DNA from 3 places in the Kitasatospora sp. NPDC085879 genome. Region 2 is predicted to be linked to each of the others. Evidence: riboswitches for the same ligand, from Rfam matches in the RefSeq annotation. Region 2 holds a riboswitch; each other region holds the start of a gene.

Region 1 (4,159 bases), on a different contig from region 2:
CACAGGACGAGCACGAGCACGGTCGCGCGGCTGGTGAAGCGTGGCCGCCCCGCCAGTCCCGGGATCTTCCACATCGCTCGTACCCCTCCTGCTCGCGCCGGTGCCCCGGCCCCCACCCTACGGGGTGGTTGCCGGGGCACCGGTCCAGCGGCCGTGTGTCAGCCCGCGGGTGTCAGCCCTCGTACTTGTACCGGGGGAAGGCACCGCGGCCGGCGTACTCGGCGGCGTCGTCGAGGATCTCCTCGATGCGCAGCAGCTGGTTGTACTTGGCGACGCGCTCGGAGCGGGCCGGGGCGCCGGTCTTGATCTGGCCGCAGTTGGTGGCGACGGCGAGGTCGGCGATGGTGACGTCCTCGGTCTCGCCGGAGCGGTGCGACATCATGCAGCGGTAGCCGTTGCGCTGGGCCAGCTCGACGGCGTCCAGGGTCTCGGTGAGCGAGCCGATCTGGTTCACCTTCACCAGCAGCGCGTTGGCGGTGCCGGTCTCGATGCCGCGGCGCAGGCGCTCCGGGTTGGTGACGAACAGGTCGTCGCCGACCAGCTGGACCTTGTCGCCCAGCTTGTCGGTCATGGCCTTCCAGCCGTCCCAGTCGGACTCGTCCAGCGGGTCCTCGATGGAGACCAGCGGGTACGCGGCGACCAGCTCGGCGTAGTAGTCGATGAGCTCGGCGGAGGAGATCGCCTTGCCCTCGAAGGTGTAGGCACCGTCGTTGTGGAACTCGGAGGAGGCGACGTCCAGGGCGAGCGCGACGTCCTTGCCCGGGGTGTAGCCGGCCTTCTTGATGGCCTCGACGATCAGGTCGAGGGCCTCGCGGTTGGAGTCCAGGTTCGGCGCGAAGCCGCCCTCGTCGCCGAGGCCGGTGGACAGGCCGCGCTCCTTCAGCACGCCCTTGAGCGTGTGGTAGACCTCGACGCCCCAGCGGACGGCCTCGGAGAAGGACTCCGCGCCGATCGGGGCGATCATGAACTCCTGGATGTCGACGTTGGAGTCCGCGTGCGAGCCGCCGTTGAGGATGTTCATCATCGGGACGGGCAGGACGTGCGCGTTCGGGCCGCCCAGGTAGCGGAACAGCGGCAGGTCGCTGGCCTCGGAGGCGGCGTGCGCGACGGCGAGGGAGACGCCGAGGATCGCGTTGGCGCCGAGCGAGGACTTGTCCGGGGTGGCGTCCAGGTCGAGCATGGCCTGGTCGATCAGGCGCTGCTCGGTGGCGTCGTAACCGACCAGCTCGGGGCCGATCTGCTCGATGACGGCGAGGACGGCCTTCTCCACGCCCTTGCCGAAGTAGCGGTTCTTGTCGCCGTCGCGAAGCTCCAGGGCCTCGAAGGCACCGGTGGAGGCACCGGACGGAACAGCGGCACGACCGGTGCTGCCGTCGTCGAGGCCGACCTCGACCTCGACCGTGGGGTTACCGCGGGAGTCGAGGATTTCGCGGGCTACGACGACATCAATGGACGGCACGAGGCATCTCCTAGCGGAAGCGGATGAGGGTCGTTACGACCAGAGCCTAACCGCACGGGCCCGCCGGGCCGTGCCACGCACGGCCCTGTCTCACCGTGTGACCGGTCTACTCGTCGGTAGTTCACCTGAAGGACCACAGAACCGGCCGCCCGCCCGCGGGTGCCGCCCCACGGGCGGACGGTCCGTTCGTACCGTGCCGGTCCGTCAGACCAGCCGCAGTTGCTGGCCGGGCAGGATCAGGTCCGGATCGGCCCCGACGACCTCCCGGTTGTTCGCATACAGCTGGTCCCAGCCGCCGGGAAGTTCGAGCGCGGCGGCGATGCCGGACAGCGTGTCGCCCTCGCGCACGGTGTACGGCTCGCGGCCGAGCGCGGGCACCGGGACGGCCTGCAGGGTGCGGCCGCCCTCGCCGGCCGCCACACCGTCGTCCGGCTCGGCCGGTTCGGTCGGAACGGGGGGCAGATGGCGCTCGTAGATCTCCTTGTGCGCCGTCCAGTACCACTGGTCGCCCTTCTGGTACCAGTACACGCCGGAGTCGGCGTCGAAGCCGCCGCGGCCCGGGAACTTCGGCGACGGCGCGCCCTGCCCGGTACTACTGCGGGTCTCGCCGGTACTCCCCGCGGAGGTGCGGGTCAGGCCGGCGCGTTTGGAACACACCGGCCACGCGCCGGGGCCCTGGGTGGCCAGCACCTTCTCGGCGACGGCGATCTGCTGACTCTTGCTCGCCTGGTGGGCGAGCGGGGCGTACCGGGCGCCGCCGAACCCCTTCCAGGTACGGGCGGTGAACTGCAGCCCGCCGTAGAAGCCGTTGCCGGTGTTGATCTTCCAGTTGCCGCCGCTCTCGCACTGGGCGACCTTCTCCCAGATCGAGACCGGGGCGGCATGGGCTCCGCCCGCGGTGAGCAGCGGCATGGCGAGGCCGACACCCGCGACACCCGCGACGGCGACCGCCTTCTGGGCGGTCGTCCTGCGGCGGTGGCGGCCAGGTCCGGTGAAGAGCATGGGTTTTCCCTCTCCGAACGCCTGCGAGGTGAGCTGTCGGGTTCGGACCGGGAGGCTTGGCCCGGCCGCGGCCGCAGGAGGGGCCCTGCTGACGCGGCTTCACCCCTAGCCGTGGGGACGGCGACGAACGTGGTTCCCCCGCCCCTGTCCTTGGTCTCGGTCGTGAGGCCCGGGTGCGGCGGACAGGATTCGGCGTTGCCGCACGCGGGGTCCGCGGCTGCGGACTGTTCGGGAGAGTAAGCAGATCGAACGGACGATCACAAGCTCATCTCGCTGATATCACGTGGGAATTACGGAGAGCCTATTATCGCCCACGAACGATGCCGGTATTTCCTGATTGATGAGTGTTCAGATCCGATCACTCCCGATCGGCGCGACACACCGTCAGACCGGGTCGCACCGCCCGGACGGCTCCGCCGCGGTCTCCGGGGTGAAGGCGACCGGGAGCTCGCGCAGGCCGCGCATGATGAGGCCGCCGCGCCAGCGCAGGTCGGCGGGGTCGGCGTCCAGGGCGAGATCGGGGAGGCGGGTCAACAGGGTGGCCAGGGCCGCGCGGCCCTCAAGCCGGGCCAGCGGGGCGCCGATGCAGTAGTGGATGCCGTGGCCGAAGCCCAGGTGCGGGTTGTCGGTGCGGGCGAGGTCCAGGGTGTTCTCGTCGGCGAACCGGGCCGGGTCGCGGTCGGCGGCGGCCAGCACCACCAGCACCGGGTCGCCGACCGGGACGTCCACCCCGCCGATCGTCAGCGGACGGGTGGCGAACCGCCACGTGGCGAGCTCCACCGGTCCGTCGTAGCGCAGCAGCTCCTCGATCCCGGTCTCCAGCAGGCCGCCCTCGCCGCGGGCCAGCGACTCCTGCAGCAGCGCCCGCTGGCCGGGGTTGCGCAGCAGCGCGTACAGGCCGTTGCCGATCAGGTTGACGGTGGTCTCGAACCCGGCGAACAGCAGGATGAAGGCCATCGCGGCGGCCTCGTTCTCGGTCAGGTGCTCGCCGTGGTCGCTGGCCCGGATCAGCCCGGAGATCAGGTCGTCGCCGAGGTCGGCCCGCTTGCGGTGGATCAGCTCCGCCAGGTAGGTCCGCATCCGCTTCACGGCCCGGCCGACACCGCCGCGCTGCCCGCCGTGGTGTCGGATCATCATGCCGGCCCAGTCGCGGAAGTCGTCCTGGTCCTCGGCCGGCACGCCGAGCAGGTCGCAGATCGCGTAGATCGGCAGCGGGAAGGCGAACTCGTGGATCAGGTCGGCGGTGCCCCGCTCGGCGAAGGAGTCGATCAGCCGGTCGGTGAGCTGCTGCACCCGGGGCTCGAACTCCGCCACCCGGCGCGGGGTGAACGCCTTGGACACCAGCCGCCGCAGGCGGGTGTGGTCCGGCGGGTCGATGTTCAGCAGGTGGGTCATCAGGTCGGCCTGGCGCTCCCCCGGGATGCCGACCCGGCCGGAGCGGTGCGCCTGCTCGCTGTGGTGCACCGGGTTCTTGGAGAGCCGGGAGTCGGCGAGCGCCTGCCGGGCGTCCGCGTACCGGGTGACCAGCCAGGCCTCCACCCCGCTCGGCAGCGTGGTGCGGTGCACCGGCGCGTGCTCGCGCAACCAGGCGTACGCGGGGTACGGGTCGGCGGCGAACTCCCAGGTGAAGAGTTCCGGCTGGTCGGGGCGGGAGGTGTCCGGCATGCCCCGACGGTATCCGCTGCCGGCCACCCGATC
Region 2 (4,159 bases):
CTGACCGACCCCGCCCGGCGCCGGCGCGTGTCCTGCGGATCACGCCGGGCGCGGACGCCCCGGCACGCACGTGCTCCCGGCCCTCGGCCGGGAGGCGCCACACACGCGCCCGGCAGCCGCACGCACCGGACCCTGCTCGCCGATCCGGCCGGACCCGCGGCCTAACGGCCGGCCCGGGCCCGCCGCCAACGGGCCAGCACCCCGAGCCGTGCGGCGGGCCCGGACACCGTCGGAGCCTCGGCCCCGGCCGCAGCCCGCTCCCGGGCCGGCCGGCCCTCCGCGCCGCTCTCCTCCGGGCCGTCTCCCGCCCCGCTGCGCCCCGGCAGGCTGCCGTCCGGCACCAGCAGGACGAACAGCCGTGCCCAGCAGAGCCGTTCGCCGCGCGGCCAGTCGAGCGCCCGCAGCGCCGCCGAGGCCTGCTCCGACACCGAGCCGTTGACCCGGACCTCCGCGACGTCCTCGCCCGCCCGGCCGCCGAGGAACAGCTTCACCCCCGTCACCGCCGGCTCCGCGAGCTCCCGCGCCAGCACCCCGGCCAGTGCCGGCAGCAACCGGTGGTCCGCCAGCCACTCCGCCAGCCGGTCGCTGCCGAAACCGAAGACGGCCGCCGGCCCCTGGACGGCATGCCACCCCGGCAGCTGCTCCGGGCGGAAGTGGTCGCCGTGCGTGCCCCGGCCCTCCTGCAGCTCCACCACGGCCGACGCGGTGGTGGTCGCCCACATCCGCACCGCGCTCTCCATCCGCTCCTGCTCCGTCCGGCCGAGGCCCGCCGTGCAGTCCCACACCACCGGGCCGTCCGCCCGCCCCACGTCGAAGGCGAAGCCGAGGTCGACGTGCCCGGCGCCGCCGTTCTCACCGGGGTGCTCCCGCACCGCCACGGCCGTCGTCCCGGGCCCGCGCACCACACTGCCCTCGACCGTGAACCGCTGCCCGAGCCGGGCCATCTCCCGGACGACGCTGAGCCGGATCACATCCGGTCCGGACTGCGCGCGCACCCGCGGCTCCTCGCTCGAAAAGGGGTCGAACACCGATAGGGAGCGAGGCTATCGGCCCCGCGCGTGACCAGCGTCACCGGGCGGGCCATGATCCGTGCCGGGCCGCGACCGGGCAGCCACACCCGGTGTCCGATTTGCCTGACTGCTGGTGATCCGGACACGTACGGTCACTGATCTGACTGCGCTCCGCCCACCACCATCGGGCGGAGAGTGACCCCCGGGAGGGCTCTCGGGGGTCCCCGAGGGCGGGGCGCTTGCCTCCGGAGGGGGCGATCGGTTTTCCTCGAATCCTGCCCGGCCACAACGGCTGGGCGGGCCACCGGGCGGAACGCCGAGTCCTGCCGCCGCCCGGGGTCACGCACCATTCCGTGCACGGCAGGAGCGGGGGACCCAAGGTAAGTGCCGCGCCCGGTGATCCGGGACGGCTTGGGGTGAAGTCGCGTCATTTTCGCGACCGGGCGAACTCCCCGCCCGAACCCGACAGCTCACCTCGCAGGCGTCGGAGAGGAAAACCTGATGTCCGTTCTGGGCACCCGTCTGTCCCGCGTCGCCGTCGCCACCGGTGTGGCCGCCGCCGCCATTGCCATCCCCGTCACCGCTGCGTCCGCCGCCTCGGTCCACAGCGCCGCCCCGGCTGCCGCTCCGGCCGCCGCGGCCCCGGCCGCCGCGCACACCGAGGCCCCCGCCGCCGCGCCGGCCGCCCCGGCCGCCGACGCCAGCTACAAGGTGGTCCACGGCGACACCCTGTCCAAGATCGCCAACGCCCAGCACGTCGACGGCGGCTGGAAGAAGCTGTACCAGGACAACCGCCAGGTCATCGGCGGCAACCCGAACCTGATCTTCCCCGGCCAGAAGCTGACCGTCGCCGGCAAGGCCGCCCAGGCCGCCGCCCCGCAGGCCGAGGCGAAGAAGTCCGACGCCGCCGCCTCGCGCTCCGAGAAGCGCACCCCGGTCCAGGCCGCGCCGAAGCCGGCCGCGCCCAAGACCGAGGCCGCCAAGCCCGCCGCGCCGAAGCCGGCCGCCCCGAAGCCGGCCGCCGCCCCGAAGACCGAGGCCGCCAAGCCCGCCGCCGCCTCCGGCTACGTCGCGCCGGTCGCCGCCTCCCTCGGCACCCCGTACCACAAGGCCGGCTCCAACTGGTCCAGCGGCTACCACACCGGTGTGGACTTCGCCGTCAGCACCGGCACCTCCATCCACGCCATCGCCGCCGGCACCGTCGTCGAGGCCGGCTGGGGCGGCGCCTACGGCAACAACGTCGTCATCAAGCACGCCGACGGCAAGTACTCGCAGTACGCCCACTTCTCCGCGCTGAAGGTCTCGGTCGGCCAGACCGTCACCGCCGGCCAGGTCATCGGCCTCTCCGGTGCGACCGGCAACGTGACCGGCCCGCACCTGCACTTCGAGGTCCGCACCACCCCGTCGTACGGCTCCGACATCGACCCGGTGGCGTACCTCGCCGCCCACGGTGTCCGCGTCTGACGCAACACACCGACGCCGCTGCCCCGGCACACCGCCGAGGCGCACCGCGCCGCACCCGAAGGCCCGGCCCGGGGATCCCACGATCCCGGGGCCGGGCCTCGGCCGTTTCCCCCAATTCCCGTGACCGCGTGCGGACTTCGGCGCGGCCTGCGGGTGCCCGCCGGCCGCGGGGGCCGGCCGAGACGTGTGGTGCGGGCGACGAGAACCGAAAGACGGTCCCGCAGTTCGTCGCGATCGGCAACGACACCCGGGCCCTGGCGTGACCCCCGTCACCACCCCAGCGGATAACCCGGGCGGTCGTTCGTACGTGTGCACTAGCATTCCCCGCGCTCGTCGAGCGGTGTTCGACCGGAACGCCACCGGCGGGTACTCCAGGGGAGGGCACTCCGTGAACAGAACCCCGGCCGCACGTACCCGTGCGGCCTTCGCCTCGGTCGCCGCGGCCGGCCTCGCGCTGCTCGCCGTCGCCGCGCCCGCGCACGCGACCGGCGGCACGCCGACGACGCCGACCGACCTGTACAACGAGTACCGGGCGTGCTCCACCGACCAGGCCGCGCCCGTGTACGTCGCGGGGCGCACCGGTCTCACGGTGGAGGGAATCCCCGGCCACACCGACCCCAACACCCGGTGGATCACCGAGCAGTTCCGGGCCTGGCCGGTCTCCGACCCGTCGCAGGTCGTCACCGCCGAGCGGGGGTACGCCTCCGTGGGCAACGAGGCGACGGCCACCCTGGGCGGCTACAACGCCCCGCTGCGCGACGGCGAGACCTACGCCTGGCAGGCACGGACCGTGGACGCGGACAGCGGCGCCGCCTCCGACTGGTCGGCCCCGTGCTACGTGGCCACCGACGACACCTTCCCGAGCGCGGAGCCGACCGTCAGCTCGCCGAACTACCCGGCGGGACAGCGGAACCAGGGCGGCACCCCGATCACGCTCACGTTCGGTGCCAACGGTGTGAGCGGCGTCGCCGGCTACGCGTTCACCTGGTTCGGCACGTTCCCGGTCCCCGGCGTCTCGACGGTCGGGGAGCACGGCATCCCGCAGTACCGCGACCCCTACGAGACCAGTCCGAACTACTTCGCGCGGGCGGACTCCCTCGGCGGCTCGGCCACGGTGAACCTGATGCCGCCGTACAACAGCGGGCTCCTGGTCCTGCGGGTGGCCAGCCTGGACCGGGCGTTCAACATGTCCCAGCCCACGACCTACTACATCGCGGTCAAGCCGGACGCGCCGAAGGTCACCAAGGTCTCCAACTCGCCGCAGTACGGCAAGCAGGCGATCTTCAAGCTCACCCCCGACCCGGATCTCCACGCGGTGAGCCCCGTGGTCAGCTACACCGTCGAGCGCCTCGGGCAGACCCGGTCGACGACGACGGTCAAGGCGTCCACGAGCGGAATCGCCGAGCTGAACCTCACGCTGGACGACCCGTACGGCGACGTGCTGCTCGTCACCTCCACCAGCGCGAACGGCTGGGTGAGCCAGCAGCAGTGGTGGAGCACCGGTGGCACCGACACCTCCCCGACCGTGACCTCGGACGTCTACCCCGAGAACGGTTCGGGCGGCGGCGCGGGCGTGCCCGGCACCTTCACCTTCACCCCGAAGATCAAGGGGGCGGTCAGCTACACGTACTCCGTCAACTGGGGCGAGGGCACCACGGTGAAGGCCGGCGCCCGCGGCGAGGCGC
Region 3 (4,159 bases), on a different contig from region 2:
CGCCTTGCCCGGGCCCGGCTCCAGCTGGACGGCCTGCCGCTCGCCGGCCTTGCGGAGGACGATCCGGGCCGGGCGGGGGGACTGCGGGTCCAGCCAGACCTCGTTGCCGCCGAAGGAGCAGTCCAGCACGGCGATGTCGTCCGGCTGGCCGTCCGGGGTGGCGCGGAAGGCCACCCCGGCCTTGCGGTAGCCCGTCATCCGGCTCCGACTGATCGTCACCGTGCCGCCGGCGAGCTGGTGTTTGGCCGTGGCGACCGCGTAGTCGGACTGCCCTGCCGCGTCGATCAGCAGGCCGTCGAAGACGGTGCCCTTCTCCCGGCCGAGCGCGTGCACGGCCACTCCCCCGGCGCCGTTGCCGTACAGCACACCGCCGTTGTAGTCGAAGTCGTTGAGATAGGCGCCGTGCTCGACGCCCCAGCCGCCGTTGTGGTAGGCGACGAAGCGCTCCAGGGTGTGGTGGTGACGGGCGTTCAGCCAGACGAAGATGCCGTTCTGCAGGTTGTTGTGGGCCAGGCAGCGCTCGAAGGTCCAGACGCCCTCGCTGGTCTCCGGCCACTCGTAGCCGGAGGCGCCGGTGGCGCCCTGGACGCCGACGGCCACGCAGTCGCGGGCGGTGCCGCCGGTGCCGGCGCCGAGTGCGAAGCCGGTGAGCCGGTAGCCGCGCGGGGCGGGCTCGTAGACCGTGCGGGAGGCCACGCAGGACTCGTAGGTGATGTCGTCCGAGGGTGCCTGCGGGGTCCGGGTGTCCGGCGGGCCGTCCCACCAGTAGGCGTCCTCCCAGGTGTCGTGGCTGATGCAGCTGCGGAAGGTGATGCCGTGGCTGGCGTGCGGGACGAAGGCGTGGCTGCCGCAGTCACGGACCACCACGCCCTCCACGACGGTGCCGCGGGAGGTGTCGCCGAGCATGTGGAAGTGCAGCCCGTACCGGCCGAGGACGGGCTCGGTCACCGGGGCGCCGTTCCAGGTCTCCTTGCCGGCCCGGCGCGGGCCGAGCCAGCGCAGCGCCGCGTGCCGGACATCGGCCCGCCGCGAGCTGGTCAGGTGGACGTGGGCGCGACCCCGGGGGGTGCCCTCGACCCGTACGCTGCGGGTCAGGTTGAGCACCTCGGCGCCGACGGCGACCCCGCCGCCGGCCGAGACGCGCGGGTGCGCGTGGGCCAGGGGTGCGCTCAGCACGACGGTCCTGCCGTCGACCCGTCTGATCGTGCACAGATCGTATCGGGTGGAGAATTCGTCCTCGCTCGGGGGTCCGGTCGGAGTGACGGCCAGCTCGTCGCCCGACTGCCAGCCGGTGGGCGGCTCGGCCAGGCTCAGCTCGGTGTCGCCGGCCTTGAGCGCGGTCGCCGCGCGAGCCCAGGCGGTCTTGGCGGCGCCGTCCAGCCGGAGGTAGCCGGTGCCGGTCACCCAGAGCCCGGTGTCCCCCTCCACCATCGTCATGCCGCCGCCCCGGAACGTTCGTTCGTCCACGGATGGAAATCGCAGGGTGTGCACGGCACCCTCCGCCGGAGCCAGCGCCAGGGTGCCGCGGACCTCGACGCCGCCCGCCGAGGAGAGCGTGAGGCTGCGCTCCGGCGCGAAGACCAGCGAACCGCCCGGCTCGACCAGCAGCGAGCCGACCGTCGCGTCGGCGTCCAGCAGGACGCGGTCGGCGATCCGCACGGCGCCCTTCGGGCCCGGGACGGCGCCGCCCCAGCCGGCCGGGTCGGACCAGCGGCGGCCCGTCAGATCGACCGGGGAGGGCGAGGGGTCGACCGGGGTCGGGGCGGCGTGCGTGTGCCCGGCAGAGGCCCCGCCAGGGCCCTCGGAGGGCGTGGCACCGAACGCGCCGGGATGCGCCTCGGAGGCGAGCGACCGGCGGGCCCATTCGCCGCCGGCCGCCGCGACCGCCGCGGTGGAGATCCCGATCCAGAGCAGCACCCGGCGCCGGCCCACCCGGCGGTGCGGGACCGGCCTCCGCGACATCCCGTCGGTCTCCGCCTCGCGGCGCCCGTCGCGCTCGTCCATGACCGGTCGACCCCTCCCCCGGGTCGCCGCCCGGCCCCCGCTGCCTGAAGCATAAACAAGCCGGTTTTCCCGGACGGGATTTGCACGAAAGCGGCGAAAGTCGATCACGGGGATATCAAGGAATCGATCATGAATTACGCCAAGATCACCTGTGACCGGCATCACACATGTTTGCGGTTTGAACTTAACTCTGTCTAATGTCCTCCCACGTTCGTGGTCACACGGACCCAGTTGGCCCGAACGCCGAGTCCTGCCGGCGGTCCGACTGGCAAGCGAAACGCACTTCGGCAGGGGCGGGGGAACCAGGTAAGTCGCCCGGGAGCGGTCCAGCGCCGCTCCCCGGCTTGGGGTGAAGCCGCGCGCGCGGAAACGGCGAGAGATCGCCGGAATCCGTGCGTGCGGCCGGGCAACTCCAGCCCGAATCCGACAGCTCACCTCGCAGGCGTGGGAGAGGAACGCTGCTTCATGCTGTCCATCAACTCCAAGCGCGGCCGACGCATTCTCGCCACCACCGGCGTCGTCGGCATCGGCCTCACCATCCCGTCGCTGGCCGTCGGCAGCGCCTCCGCCGCCTCGGTCTCCACCTGGGACAAGGTCGCCCAGTGCGAGTCCTCCGGCGACTGGCACATCAACACCGGCAACGGCTTCTACGGTGGCCTCCAGTTCACCAACAGCACCTGGTCCTCCTTCGGCGGCGGCAGCTACGCCTCCCGCGCCGACCTGGCCACCAAGGACCAGCAGATCGCCATCGCCGAGAAGGTCCTCGCCGTCCAGGGCCCCGGCGCCTGGCCCGTCTGCTCCGTCAAGGCCGGTCTGACCAAGGGTGGTCCGGCCCCCGAGATCAACCCCGGCGGCTCGGCCTCCACCACCGCCCCGGCGGCCTCCACCGGCAGCAGCACCGCCGCCAAGCCGGCCGCTCCGGCCGCCCCGGCCGCCTCCACCGGCAGCGGCTCGACCGCCTCCGCCGGCACCTCCCAGGACGGCAAGGCCTGGCAGGGCAAGAAGTCCTGGCAGGGCAACCGCTCCCACGGCGCCACCTACACCGTGCGGGCCGGCGACTGGCTGTCGACCATCGCGGAGCGCAACCACGTCCAGGGTGGCTGGCAGAAGCTCTACGAGATCAACAAGTCGGTCCTGACCAGCGGTCCGCACACCATCTACCCGGGCCAGAAGCTGTCCCTGGGCACCGGTGCGCAGCACGCCCAGGCCGCCCAGGCCGCTCCGGCCGCCGCCCAGCCGGCCGCCAAGCCCGCCACCACGGCGGTCAAGGCGAGCACCACCACCCCGGCCGCGCAGACCGCCACCGGCTCCAAGGCCGCCGCGGTCAACTTCGCGCTCTCCAAGGTGGGCCAGGCCTACATCTACGGCGGCACCGGCAACGGCGGCTGGGACTGCTCCGGGCTGACCCAGGCCGCGCTGCGCGCCGCGGGCATCTCCGTCCCGCGCGTCGCCGCCGACCAGGCCGACTACTCCACCCGCGTCTCGCTGGACAGCCTGCAGCCGGGCGACCTGCTGTTCTGGTCCAGCAACGGTGCCAACTCCGGTGTGCACCACGTCGCCATGTACATCGGTGACGGCAAGTACGTCGAGGCCGCCAACCCGAGCGCCGGTGTCCGCGTCCAGACGATCGCCAACTGGGCGCCGGACTTCGCCGGCCGGGTCTGATCCCGGCTCGGTGCCGGCGTCCCGCACGCCGGCATCCCCGCGCCCGTCGGCCGTACACGGGTCCCACGGCCCGGGCGCTCCTCTCCCCTCCGATGCCCCGGAGCGGCCTCCCGCCGCTCCGGGGCATCGGCCTGCCCGCGCGGATAGGCTGACGCTCCCACGGAGTTGAGGAGTCGCCATGGCAGCGAAGGTCACCGTCACGCTGGACGCCGATCTGGCGATCGAGGTCATGCTGGCCGCCGGGGCGGGCAACCCGCAGGACGCGGTCGAGCTCATCGTCCGCGACTACCTGGCCCGCAGCCGGCGCACCGAGGCCCGCACCGGGGACGCCGCCGACGCCGAACGCACCGCCCGCCCGCACCGCACCGTCGAGGAGGGCTGACCGGACCGCCGCCCGGGGGCGTCGGGGACACCGGGCCCCGGGAACGCCTGCGGCCCCGGAGAGAGAGCTCTCCGGGGCCGCAGCCGTGTGCCTCCGGCCATGGGCCGG

Evidence for each region. Region 2 has a riboswitch for cyclic di-AMP ahead of AB0P35_RS14650 (LysM peptidoglycan-binding domain-containing M23 family metallopeptidase). Riboswitches for the same ligand answer to the same signal wherever they lie in the genome.
Region 1: it holds a riboswitch for cyclic di-AMP, as region 2 does, so the genes downstream of both, AB0P35_RS16725 (transglycosylase family protein) here and AB0P35_RS14650 (LysM peptidoglycan-binding domain-containing M23 family metallopeptidase) in region 2, are expected to answer to the same signal.
Region 3: it holds a riboswitch for cyclic di-AMP, as region 2 does, so the genes downstream of both, AB0P35_RS22555 (transglycosylase family protein) here and AB0P35_RS14650 (LysM peptidoglycan-binding domain-containing M23 family metallopeptidase) in region 2, are expected to answer to the same signal.

The regions. Positions count from the first base shown of each region.
Region 1 covers NZ_JBFBJZ010000019.1:18,356-22,514, forward strand. Annotated here, with positions in the region: gene AB0P35_RS16715 (septum formation initiator family protein) at 1-74, opposite strand, end outside; gene eno (phosphopyruvate hydratase) at 173-1,459, opposite strand; gene AB0P35_RS16725 (transglycosylase family protein) at 1,664-2,461, opposite strand; cyclic di-AMP (ydaO/yuaA leader) riboswitch at 2,466-2,652, opposite strand; gene AB0P35_RS16730 (cytochrome P450) at 2,846-4,126, opposite strand.
Region 2 covers NZ_JBFBJZ010000015.1:137,455-141,613, reverse strand. Annotated here, with positions in the region: gene AB0P35_RS14660 (hypothetical protein) at 1-4, shown strand, start outside; gene AB0P35_RS14655 (DUF6348 family protein) at 162-995, opposite strand; cyclic di-AMP (ydaO/yuaA leader) riboswitch at 1,345-1,507, shown strand; gene AB0P35_RS14650 (LysM peptidoglycan-binding domain-containing M23 family metallopeptidase) at 1,512-2,474, shown strand; gene AB0P35_RS14645 (hypothetical protein) at 2,863-4,159, shown strand, end outside.
Region 3 covers NZ_JBFBJZ010000029.1:91,568-95,726, reverse strand. Annotated here, with positions in the region: gene AB0P35_RS22560 (hypothetical protein) at 1-2,004, opposite strand, end outside; cyclic di-AMP (ydaO/yuaA leader) riboswitch at 2,236-2,464, shown strand; gene AB0P35_RS22555 (transglycosylase family protein) at 2,470-3,669, shown strand; gene AB0P35_RS22550 (hypothetical protein) at 3,848-4,051, shown strand.